Regions from separate parts of the Streptomyces sp. NPDC003720 genome, predicted to be linked through region 3. Evidence: riboswitches for the same ligand, from Rfam matches in the RefSeq annotation. Region 3 holds a riboswitch; each other region holds the start of a gene.
What was found. Region 3 has a riboswitch for cyclic di-AMP ahead of ACFYU0_RS32310 (M23 family metallopeptidase). Riboswitches for the same ligand answer to the same signal wherever they lie in the genome.

Region 1: linked by a shared signal. The riboswitch ahead of ACFYU0_RS30495 (transglycosylase SLT domain-containing protein) and the one ahead of ACFYU0_RS32310 (M23 family metallopeptidase) in region 3 are both predicted to bind cyclic di-AMP.
Region 2: linked by a shared signal. The riboswitch ahead of ACFYU0_RS22540 (C40 family peptidase) and the one ahead of ACFYU0_RS32310 (M23 family metallopeptidase) in region 3 are both predicted to bind cyclic di-AMP.

What each region holds. Positions count from the first base shown of each region.
Region 1 covers NZ_JBIANZ010000012.1:136,608-139,873, reverse strand. The annotation lists gene ACFYU0_RS30500 (polyprenyl synthetase family protein) at 226-1,236, opposite strand; cyclic di-AMP (ydaO/yuaA leader) riboswitch at 1,770-1,954, shown strand; gene ACFYU0_RS30495 (transglycosylase SLT domain-containing protein) at 1,958-2,443, shown strand; gene ACFYU0_RS30490 (Cof-type HAD-IIB family hydrolase) at 2,506-3,266, opposite strand, start outside.
Region 2 covers NZ_JBIANZ010000008.1:75,041-78,306, reverse strand. The annotation lists gene pcrA (DNA helicase PcrA) at 1-1,175, opposite strand, end outside; cyclic di-AMP (ydaO/yuaA leader) riboswitch at 1,459-1,630, shown strand; gene ACFYU0_RS22540 (C40 family peptidase) at 1,638-2,882, shown strand; gene ACFYU0_RS22535 (tellurite resistance/C4-dicarboxylate transporter family protein) at 3,163-3,266, shown strand, end outside.
Region 3 covers NZ_JBIANZ010000014.1:128,241-131,506, reverse strand. The annotation lists gene ACFYU0_RS32315 (M16 family metallopeptidase) at 1-1,187, shown strand, start outside; cyclic di-AMP (ydaO/yuaA leader) riboswitch at 1,433-1,596, shown strand; gene ACFYU0_RS32310 (M23 family metallopeptidase) at 1,609-2,364, shown strand; gene ACFYU0_RS32305 (GntR family transcriptional regulator) at 2,563-3,258, shown strand.

The sequences.
Region 1 (3,266 bases), on a different contig from region 3:
TCGGCGGCGGCTGCCCCACACTGGTCCACCTGAGCCGCCATTCTCACCCGAATCGGTGAGGAGTGGTGATTTCCGTGGTTTCCATATGACCAAATCGGCCGTGAGGAAGCGTCAGACCGTGGCACCAACTCCGTGTACGCCTGGGGTATGACACCGGAGGGCGGCGCCTCCCCCGACCCGTAGGGGTCACGCGGGAGACACCGCCCTCGGCCGGCGTCAGGGGCCTCAGCCGGCCCGGTGCACCACCGCGTCGCACAGTTCGAGCAGCGCCGCCTTGGAGTCGCACTCCGGCAGCGGGGCCAGCGCGGCGCGCGCCTCCTCGGCGTAGCGCACGGTGTCGCGGCGCGCCTGCTCCAGCGCGGGGTGCGCGCGCAGCGCGGTCAGCGCCTCCTCGAGCCGGGCGTCGTCCCCGAGGTCGGAGTCGAGCAGCTCGCACAGCGCGACGTCCTCGGGCAGGCCCAGCCGGGCGGCGCGCTCGCGCAGCCGGAGCACGGGCAGCGTCGGGATGCCCTCGCGCAGGTCGGTCCCCGGGGTCTTGCCCGACTCGTGCGAGTCGGAGGCGATGTCCAGGACGTCGTCGGCGAGCTGGAAGGCGACCCCGAGCCGCTCGCCGTACTGGGTGAGCACGTCGACGACCGTCTCGTCGGCGCCGGACATCATCGCGCCGAACCGGCAGGAGACCGCCACCAGGGAGCCGGTCTTGCCGCCCAGCACGTCCAGGTAGTGGTCGACCGGGTCGCGGCCGTCCGAGGGGCCCGCGGTCTCCAGGATCTGCCCGGTGACCAGCCGCTCGAACGCGAGGGCCTGGACCCGGACCGCCTCGGGTCCGAGGTCGGCGAGGATCTGGGAGGCGCGGGCGAAGAGGAAGTCACCGGTCAGGACGGCGACGGAGTTGCCCCAGCGCGTGTTGGCGCTCTCCACCCCGCGCCGCACGGACGCCTCGTCCATGACGTCGTCGTGGTACAGCGTGGCCAGGTGGGTCAGCTCCACGACCACGGCCGACGGCACCACACCGGGGGCGTACGGGTCCCCGAACTGCGCCGCGAGCATCACGAGGAGCGGCCGGAACCGCTTCCCGCCGGCCCGGACGAGGTGCTGCGCGGCCTCCGTGATGAACGGGACCTCGCTCTTGGTGGCCTCGAGCAAGCCTTCCTCGACAGCCGTCAATCCGGCCTGGACATCGGCTTCCAGAGCCTGGTCCCGCACGCTCAGCCCGAACGGCCCGACGACGGTCACGAGGGGTCTCCTGTCTGCTGGTGTCTGCTGGCGATTACGCGGTTTGTCGATAGGTCGCTGCCCTCACTCAAGTCAGCGTATCCGGTCCTGTTTCGATCACCGAGGGCGGCCACCGGTCCGGCACGGACGGCATCGGACCATGATCGGCACAGTGTCGACCACCCGATAATACGGACATTAGGCGCATTAATACGCCTTTCGTGACGCGCAGGAAATCGGCCACAAGGCATCCCGCGGAGCGTTCCCCACTCGCCTGCCCTCGAGCCCAAATCCCCCATGTCTGATTTGGAATACTTTGCTATTTCGTGAATTGGGTCACGCGCCCCGGCCGGCCCGCCACGCCCGGCCACCACCCGTTTTTCCGCGCCACATCAGCGAGTTGAGCATTGGCAGTCGCAAAGGATCAAGTACCCAAAACGGAACAGAACAAGGTCAACTTGGTCTTTACGTGAATCCGACACTTGTTCCGGACATGTGCTCTCGCATACGTTCCCGGCCAGTCGAGCGGAACGCCGAATCCTGCCGCCGCCCGGCACCACCCATCGACGAACTCATTCGTACGGCAGGAGCGGGGGACCCAGGTAAGTTCGCCGGACCGGACGACACGTGTCGTCACCGGAACGGCAAGGGGTGAAGCCGTGCCGCCTCGGGCGGCACGGCCGGGCACCTCCCCGCCCGAACCCGACAGCTCACCTCGCAGGCGACGGAGAGGAACTTGGCCATGCCTGCAGCCGCTCAGCCCCGCCGCGTCCGCACGAACCGCCTCGCCCGCAAGCTCGCGGTCCTCGGCACCGGCGCCGCCGTGCTCGCCCTTCCGGTCGTCGGCGCCACCAGCGCCTTCGCGGCCGACTCCGCCGGCTCGGCCGGCACCACCCTCGCCGGGTACCCGAACAACCTCGACGGCTGGATCCGCGAGTCCCTCGCGATCATGGCGGAGAAGCACATCCCGGGCACCTACAACGGCATCCACCGCAACATCATGCGCGAGTCCTCGGGCAACCCGCGCGCCATCAACCTGTGGGACTCCAACGCGGCCAAGGGCATCCCGTCCAAGGGCCTGCTCCAGGTGATCGACCCGACCTTCAACACCTACCACGTGGCCGGAACGGCGTTCGACCCCTACGACCCGGTCGCGAACATCACCGCCGCCTGCAACTACGCGGCCGCCCGCTACGGGTCGATCGACAACGTCAACGGCGCCTACTGACCGGCACCGCGGCGTGGCGCCACCTGACCGGCGCCCGCCGCGGGCCGCTGCCCGCGTCCCGGTCAGCCGGCCGGGAACAGTCCTTCGAGGACGACGGCGACGCCGTCGTCCTCGTTCGACGTCGTGACCTCGTCCGCGACCGCCTTGAGTTCGGGGTGGGCGTTCGCCATGGCGACCCCGCGGCCCGCCCAGGCGAACATGGGGATGTCGTTGGGCATGTCGCCGAAGGCCAGGGCCCGTTCGGCGGGGACCCCGAGACGGCCGGCCGCCAGCGCGAGTCCGGTCGCCTTGGTGACGCCGCACGGCTGGAGCTCCACCGTGCCCGGCCCGGACATGGTGACCGTGGCCAGCGACCCCACCGCCGCCCGCGCGGTCGCCGCCAACTCGTCGTCCGACAGCGTGTGATGGCGCAGCAGCACCTTGCTGATGGGCTCGCGCCACAGGTCGTCGCGCCGGTCGACCCGCACCGCGGGCAGGGTCGGGTGGGGCATCAGGTAACCCGGTTCGATCAGCGTGAGGCCGTCCACGCCGTCCTGGTCGACGGCCGCGAAGACCTGCCCCACCTCGGCCTCGATCTTGCCGAGCGCGGTCTCGGCCAGTTCCCGGTCCAGCCGCACCGACCACAGCAGGCGTTCGGTGCCGGCGTCGTAGACCTGCGCCCCCTGCCCGCACACCGCGAGCCCCGTGCAGCCGAGCGCGGCCAGGAGCGGCCGCACCCGGGGGGCCGGCCGGCCCGTCACCACCAGGTGCCGGGCACCGGCCCGCGCCACCCGCTCCAGCGCGGCGAGCGACCGTTCGGAGACGGTGTCGTCACCGCGCAGCA
Region 2 (3,266 bases), on a different contig from region 3:
CCGGCGTTGGTCCACAGGTTCTTCGGGCGGCGGGACTCGTTGCGTTCGATGACCGCGTTGGCGGCGGACAGGATGGTCTGCGTGGAGCGGTAGTTCTGCTCCAGCAGGATCGTCGTCGCGTTCGGGTAGTCCTCCTCGAACTGGAGGATGTTGCGGATCGTCGCGCCGCGGAAGGCGTAGATCGACTGGTCCGCGTCACCCACCACGCACAGCTCGGCGGGCGGCAGGTCCGACTCGCCGGGCGGCACGTCCTCGTCGTGCTGCCCGGTGCCCACCAGCTCCCGGACCAGGGCGTACTGGGCGTGGTTGGTGTCCTGGTACTCGTCGACCATGACGTGCCGGAAGCGGCGGCGGTAGTGCTCCGCGACGTCCGGGAAGGCGCGCAGCAGGTTGACCGTCGTCATGATCAGGTCGTCGAAGTCCAGCGCGTTCGCCTCGCGCAGCCGCGACTGGTAGAGCGCGTACGCCTGGGCGAGGGTCTTCTCGAAGCCGTCGGTGGCCTGGGCGGCGAAGTCCTCCTCGTCGATCAGCTCGTTCTTGAGGTTGCTGATCTTGGCGCTGAAGGACTTCGGCGGGTAGCGCTTAGGGTCGAGGTCGAGGTCGCGGCAGACCAGGGCCATCAGGCGCTTGGAGTCGGCCGCGTCGTAGATCGAGAAGGACGACGTGAAGCCGAGTCTCTTGGACTCGCGGCGCAGGATGCGCACGCACGCGCTGTGGAAGGTCATCACCCACATCGCGCCGGCGCGCGGGCCGACGAGCTGCTCGACCCGCTCCTTCATCTCGCCCGCGGCCTTGTTGGTGAAGGTGATCGCGAGGATCTGGCCGGGGTGCACGTTCCGCGCGGCGAGCAGGTGGGCGATGCGGTGGGTGAGCACGCGGGTCTTGCCCGAGCCTGCGCCGGCCACGATGAGCAGCGGAGAGCCGGCGTGGACCACCGCGGCGCGCTGGTTGTCGTTCAGCCCCCGGAGCAGCGCGTCCGGGTCGGTCACGGGACGCGGGGCGCCGTCGCGGTAGTGCGCGTCCCGGTCCGGCGGCACGTCGAACTTCCCGCCGAACAGATCGTCCGGAAGGGGCTCCGGAGCGTGATCGTCCTCGGGCGGCGGCGGGGGCTCCTCCGCGTGCCCACGAGGGGCCTGGAGGTCCGCCAGGAAGCTGTCGTCAAAGAGGCTGCTCATCGCTCTACGAGTCTAGGGGGCCGCACCGACAACCGGTCCCGGCACCGGAAAACCGGCGGCCGTGAGGTCGGCGACAGGACCCGCGTCGAGCGCGCCGGCCGGCGTGCCGCGGACCCGGCCGGACTCCTCACCCTGCGAGATCGCCTTGTCACGCCTGTATGAAACCGGCCCCGGGTCACGGAAATGTATCGGACATATGGCACAGCAACCTTCACAGGAGTCACACGAGTTGGCTAGGTTTCCGTCAGGCCGCACGACCCCTACCGGCGAACCTCGCCGGGCCGCGCGGCCTCCGCCGAGTCCGGTGCGCCCTTCACGGCGGCCGGAGCCGGGGACCCACCGATCCTGGGGTGAATCGGCCGACTCCCGCCCGGGAAGACGCCGTAGGGCAACCCTTCCGAACCACCCGCCCGAACCCGACAGCTAACCCGGTAGGCGGCACGTTGGAAGGAGTCGCCAGCCTTGGCGTCGCACCGCAAGCCGGGTCCCCCGGGGACCCGCGGGACGGGCATCCGCACCCCCGTCCTGGCCACCGCCGCCCTCACCTCCGTGGCCGTCCTGTCCCAGACGGCCGCGTCCGCCTCGGCCTCCGCCCCCTCCGCGGGCGACGGCAGGCCGAGCCTGGAGGAGGTCGAGAAGAAGATCGACGAGCTGTACCGCAGGGCGGACCCGGACGAGGAGCCCGCGGCCGTGCAGCGGGCTCGCGCCGAGGCCCCGCGCGCGGAGGCCGTCCGGCGCCCGGGACTGTTCACGAAGGCCCGCGAGGGGCTGGCTCCGTTCGCCGCCGCTCCGGAGCCGGCCGGTTCGCTCCTCGCGGAGTTCCCGGAGGACCACTTCGCCCAGAACCGGCTGATGCACCGGCTGGCCTCCCGGGTGAAGGGCGCCGCCGAGCGCAAGGCCCCCAGGGCTCACGAGGCGCCGGCGACCGCCGCACCGTACGACGTGAGGACGGCCAAGGCGGCCGTCCAGCACAAACTCGTCACCGCGCGCGGGCTGCTGATCCGGCTGACGGCTTCGGCCGCGGAACCGATGCCGGCACCGGCTCCACTCCAGGCCCCGGCCTCCACCACGGATCCGTTGGCGGTCCAGGCCCCGGCTTCGACCGCGGGTCCGATTCTCGATGCGATCCCCACTCCGGACCCGCTGCTCGAGGCGCCCCCGGCTCCGGACCCGCTACTCGATGCGATCCCGGCTCCGGACCCGGCTCAGGCCTTCGCTTCGGCACCGGCCGCCGGCCCGGTCCTGGCTCCTCCGGTCCTTGCTTCTCCGGTCCCGGCCCAGGCGCCGGAGCGGACGCGGTCCGCAGCGCGGCGGCCGAGCACTCCGCCCGTCGTACCGCACGCCCCCGTCACCAAGGCAGAGAGGGCGATCGCCTTCGCCCGTGCCCAGATCGGCAAGCCGTACGTCTCCGGCGCCAGCGGGCCCGGCTCGTACGACTGCTCCGGCCTGACCCAGGCCGCCTGGAAGGCCGCCGGCGTCGCCCTGCCGCGTGCCGCGCGGGACCAGGCCGCCATGGGCACCGCCGTCCCGCTCGACGAAGCGCGCCCCGGCGACCTGGTCTTCTTCCACCACGACAGCAGCCATGTGGGCCTGTGCACGGGCGACGGGACGATGATCCACGCCCCGCGCCCCGGTGCGTACGTGCGCGAGGAGCCGGTGCACCTGGCGGGCGAGTCGGTGGTCCACCGGGTGGTGCGGCCGGCCTGACGGTGCTCTTTTCGGGCTCCACGCGCGCGTGCCCCGCGAGCGCGGGCGGCTCCGCTCCCTAGGTCGTGTCCGCAAAGTCGCGTCGTTCGCCCGCAGGGCGGGCGTCGCGGCGTCCGGTGCGTGCTCTGGGGGTCCCCCCGGCCGAAGGCTGGGGGAGTGCCGGTCGGATGCCCTCGTACTGGGTGTACTCGGGCTTTCGGCCGGTGCGGCGAGAGTGCGTGCCGGGCGTCGTGACGCAGACGCGACTTTGCGGACACGGCCTAGCATCGGGCTCATGCCCATGCCCCGCTTCTCCGGTGTGCGTACGTGGTGGGCGGGGCGTCCGCCGGCGGCGGGGGCGGCCGTCATGGCGAGCGGCATCGTGTCGGTGGCCCTGCATCTGAC
Region 3 (3,266 bases):
TCGCCACGATCATGGCGCGGGCCTTCTCCGAGGGCACCGACAAGCACTCGGCCGAGGACTACGCCGCGGAGCTGGAGCGGGCAGGCGCCACGCTCGACGCGCACGCCGACCACCCGGGCGTCCGGCTCAGCCTCGAGGTGCCGGCCTCCCGGCTGGCCAAGGGCCTCGGTCTGCTCGCCGACGCCCTGCGCGCCCCCGCCTTCGCGGAGAGCGAGGTCGAGCGGCTGGTGCGCAACCGGCTGGACGAGATCCCGCACGAGCTGGCCAACCCCTCCCGGCGCGCCGCCAAGGAGCTCTCCAAGGAGCTGTTCCCGGCCACCGCGCGCATGTCGCGCCCGCGCCAGGGCACCGAGGAGACGGTCGAGAAGATCGACGCGGCCGCGGTCCGCGCCTTCTACGACCGTCATGTGCGTCCCGCGACGGCGACCGCGGTCGTGGTCGGCGACCTCACCGGCACCGATCTGGACGCCCTGCTCGCCGACACCCTGGGCGCCTGGTCCGGTACCCCCGGCGAGCCGCGCCCGGTGCCGCCGGTGACCGCCGACGACACCGGCCGTGTCGTCATCGTCGACCGCCCCGGCGCCGTCCAGACCCAGCTGCTCATCGGCCGGATCGGCCCCGACCGGCACGACCGGGTCTGGCCCGCCCAGGTGCTCGGCACCTACTGCCTCGGCGGCACGCTCACCTCCCGCCTGGACCGCGTGCTGCGCGAGGAGAAGGGTTACACCTACGGCGTGCGCGCCTTCGGGCAGGTCCTGCGGTCCGCTCCGGACGGCACCGGCGCCGCGATGCTCGCCATCAGCGGCTCCGTGGACACCCCGAACACCGGTCCGGCGCTCGACGACCTGTGGAAGGTGCTGCGCACCCTCGCCGCCGAGGGCCTGACCGACGCCGAGCGGGACGTCGCCGTGCAGAACCTGGTCGGGGTGGCGCCGCTGAAGTACGAGACCGCGGCGGCCGTCGCGAGCACCCTGGCCGACCAGGTCGAGCAGCACCTGCCCGACGACTTCCAGGCGACGCTGTATCAGCGGCTCGCGGCCACCGGCACGGTCGAGGCCACCGCGGCGGTCGTCAGCGCCTTCCCGGTGGACGGTCTGGTGACGGTCCTGGTCGGTGACGCGGCGCAGATCAAGGAGCCGGTGCAGGCGCTCGGCATCGGCGAAGTCACCGTGGTCGCCGCCGAGTAGCGGCCGGACGGCGCCACGCGCGCATGGGGACCTCGCGGCCGACGGGCCGTCAGGTCCCCATCGTGTGCGCGGTCCTTCGCGAAACAGGTGGGGCGCCCTTGTCCAGATGTCCGAATTGAGGCGGAGGTTGCCTGTCTGCCCTGTGGGATGCGCTACAAAAGCCCGGATCCGTTTGGGTGCCGGAGACCGGGCCGCTTAGCGTCATCCGGGCTGTCCGTCAGGCAGTGCGCCGCGCCCGCGGCACCGGACAGTCATCGCCGAGTCCCCGTACGGCGCGAGCCAGGGGAGCCGGGGACCCATCGCAGTCCCTGGGGTGAATCGGACGCCCGCGCGCGAGCGAGGGAGTCCGTAGGAGACCTTCCTGCTCCGAACCCGTCAGCTAACCCGGTAGGCGAGAGGGAAGGAAAGGACCAGCCACTTCATGGCGTTCATGTGCGCCTCCGGGAAGCACCGCAAGCCCGGCCGCGTCAAGCGCACCACCGCTCAGGCGGCGGGTGTCGCAGCCCTCACCACCACCGGCGTCATCGGCAGCCTCGCGGCCGCCCCGGCGTTCGCCGTGGAGAAGCCCGTCGAGCAGACCGGCCTCACGCCGGTGATCAGCGTGAGCGACCAGGTCGCCGAGCAGATCGACGAGCAGGCCGCCGCCCAGACGCAGGCCGCCGAGCGGCAGGCGGCCGAGGAGGCCGCCGTCAAGGCGGCCGCCGCCGAGGCGAAGAAGGAACGCGAGGCCGCGGCGCGCGCCGCCCGTGAGGCCGAGCGCAAGCGCCTGAACGCCTTCGTCGCCCCGATCGTGCACTCGTACGTCTCGACGGCGTACCAGGCCAGCAGCTCGCTGTGGTCGTCCGGCTCGCACACGGGCATCGACTTCCACGCCGCCAGCGGCACCTCCGTGCACGCGGTCGGCGCCGGCACCGTCGTCTCCACCGGCTGGGGCGGGGCGTACGGCAACCAGATCGTGATCCGGATGGCCGACGGCATGTACACCCAGTACGGCCACCTGTCCTCCATCGGCGTCACGGTGGGCCAGAAGGTGACCCCGGGCCAGCAGATCGGCCTGTCGGGCGCGACGGGCAACGTCACCGGCCCGCACCTCCACTTCGAGGCCCGTACGACGCCCGAGTACGGCTCGGACGTCGACCCCGTCGCCTACCTCCGCCAGCACGGCGTGCACGTCTGACGCCTCGCGCACGGACATCCGAAAGCCCCGGCTCACCGAGCCGGGGCTTTCGCCGTTCCCGGCGGTGTTCGCCGCTGTCCGGCCAAAAAATATTCATGGATTCCGGCCCGCCGTCGGAGATTCCGCTCCCTTGGAATAGAGTCACGAGTCAACGCGTCCATCGTCGGCGTTTCACGGGGATTAAGGCGGAGGTCGGTCATGCGTATTCCGGCGCATTCGGTGTGCACGGCGATCCGGGACGACATCGTCGCAGGCGTCCACGAGCGCGGCGGCCGGCTCACCGAGGAAGTCCTGGCCCGCCGCTACGGCGTCTCGCGCGTCCCCGTCCGCGAGGCCCTGCGCACCCTGGAGGCCGAGGGCTTCGTGGTGACCCGGCGGCACGCGGGCGCGTGCGTGGCCGAACCGACCGAGCAGGAGGCCGCCGACCTGCTGGAGATGCGCGTGCTCCTGGAGCCGCTCGGCGCCTTCCGGGCCGCCCAGCGGCGCACCGAGGCCCATCTGAAGGTGCTGCGCGGCCTGGTCAGGCTGGGGCAGGAGCGGGCCCGGCGGGGCGGCAGCGAGGATCTGCGCGCGCTGGGGGGCTGGTTCCACGAGACACTCGCCCAGGCCTGCGGCAGTCCCTCGCTGACGTCGATGCTGACCCAGCTCCGGCACAAGATCGCCTGGATGTACGCGGTGGCGGCCCCGCCGAGCCCGGTGGACTCCTGGACCGAGCACGGCGCGATCGTGGACGCGGTGGCGCGCGGCGACGGCGAACGCGCGCGTGCGCTCACGGCGCTGCACACCGAGCGCGCTACGGCCGCGCACCGATTGCGCTTTTCCGGCGGCGAGGGCCGCCCGGACCGTGTGAGGACTTCGCAACATGCCGTAAACATGTCGGGCCGGCGGCATTAACACGGGCA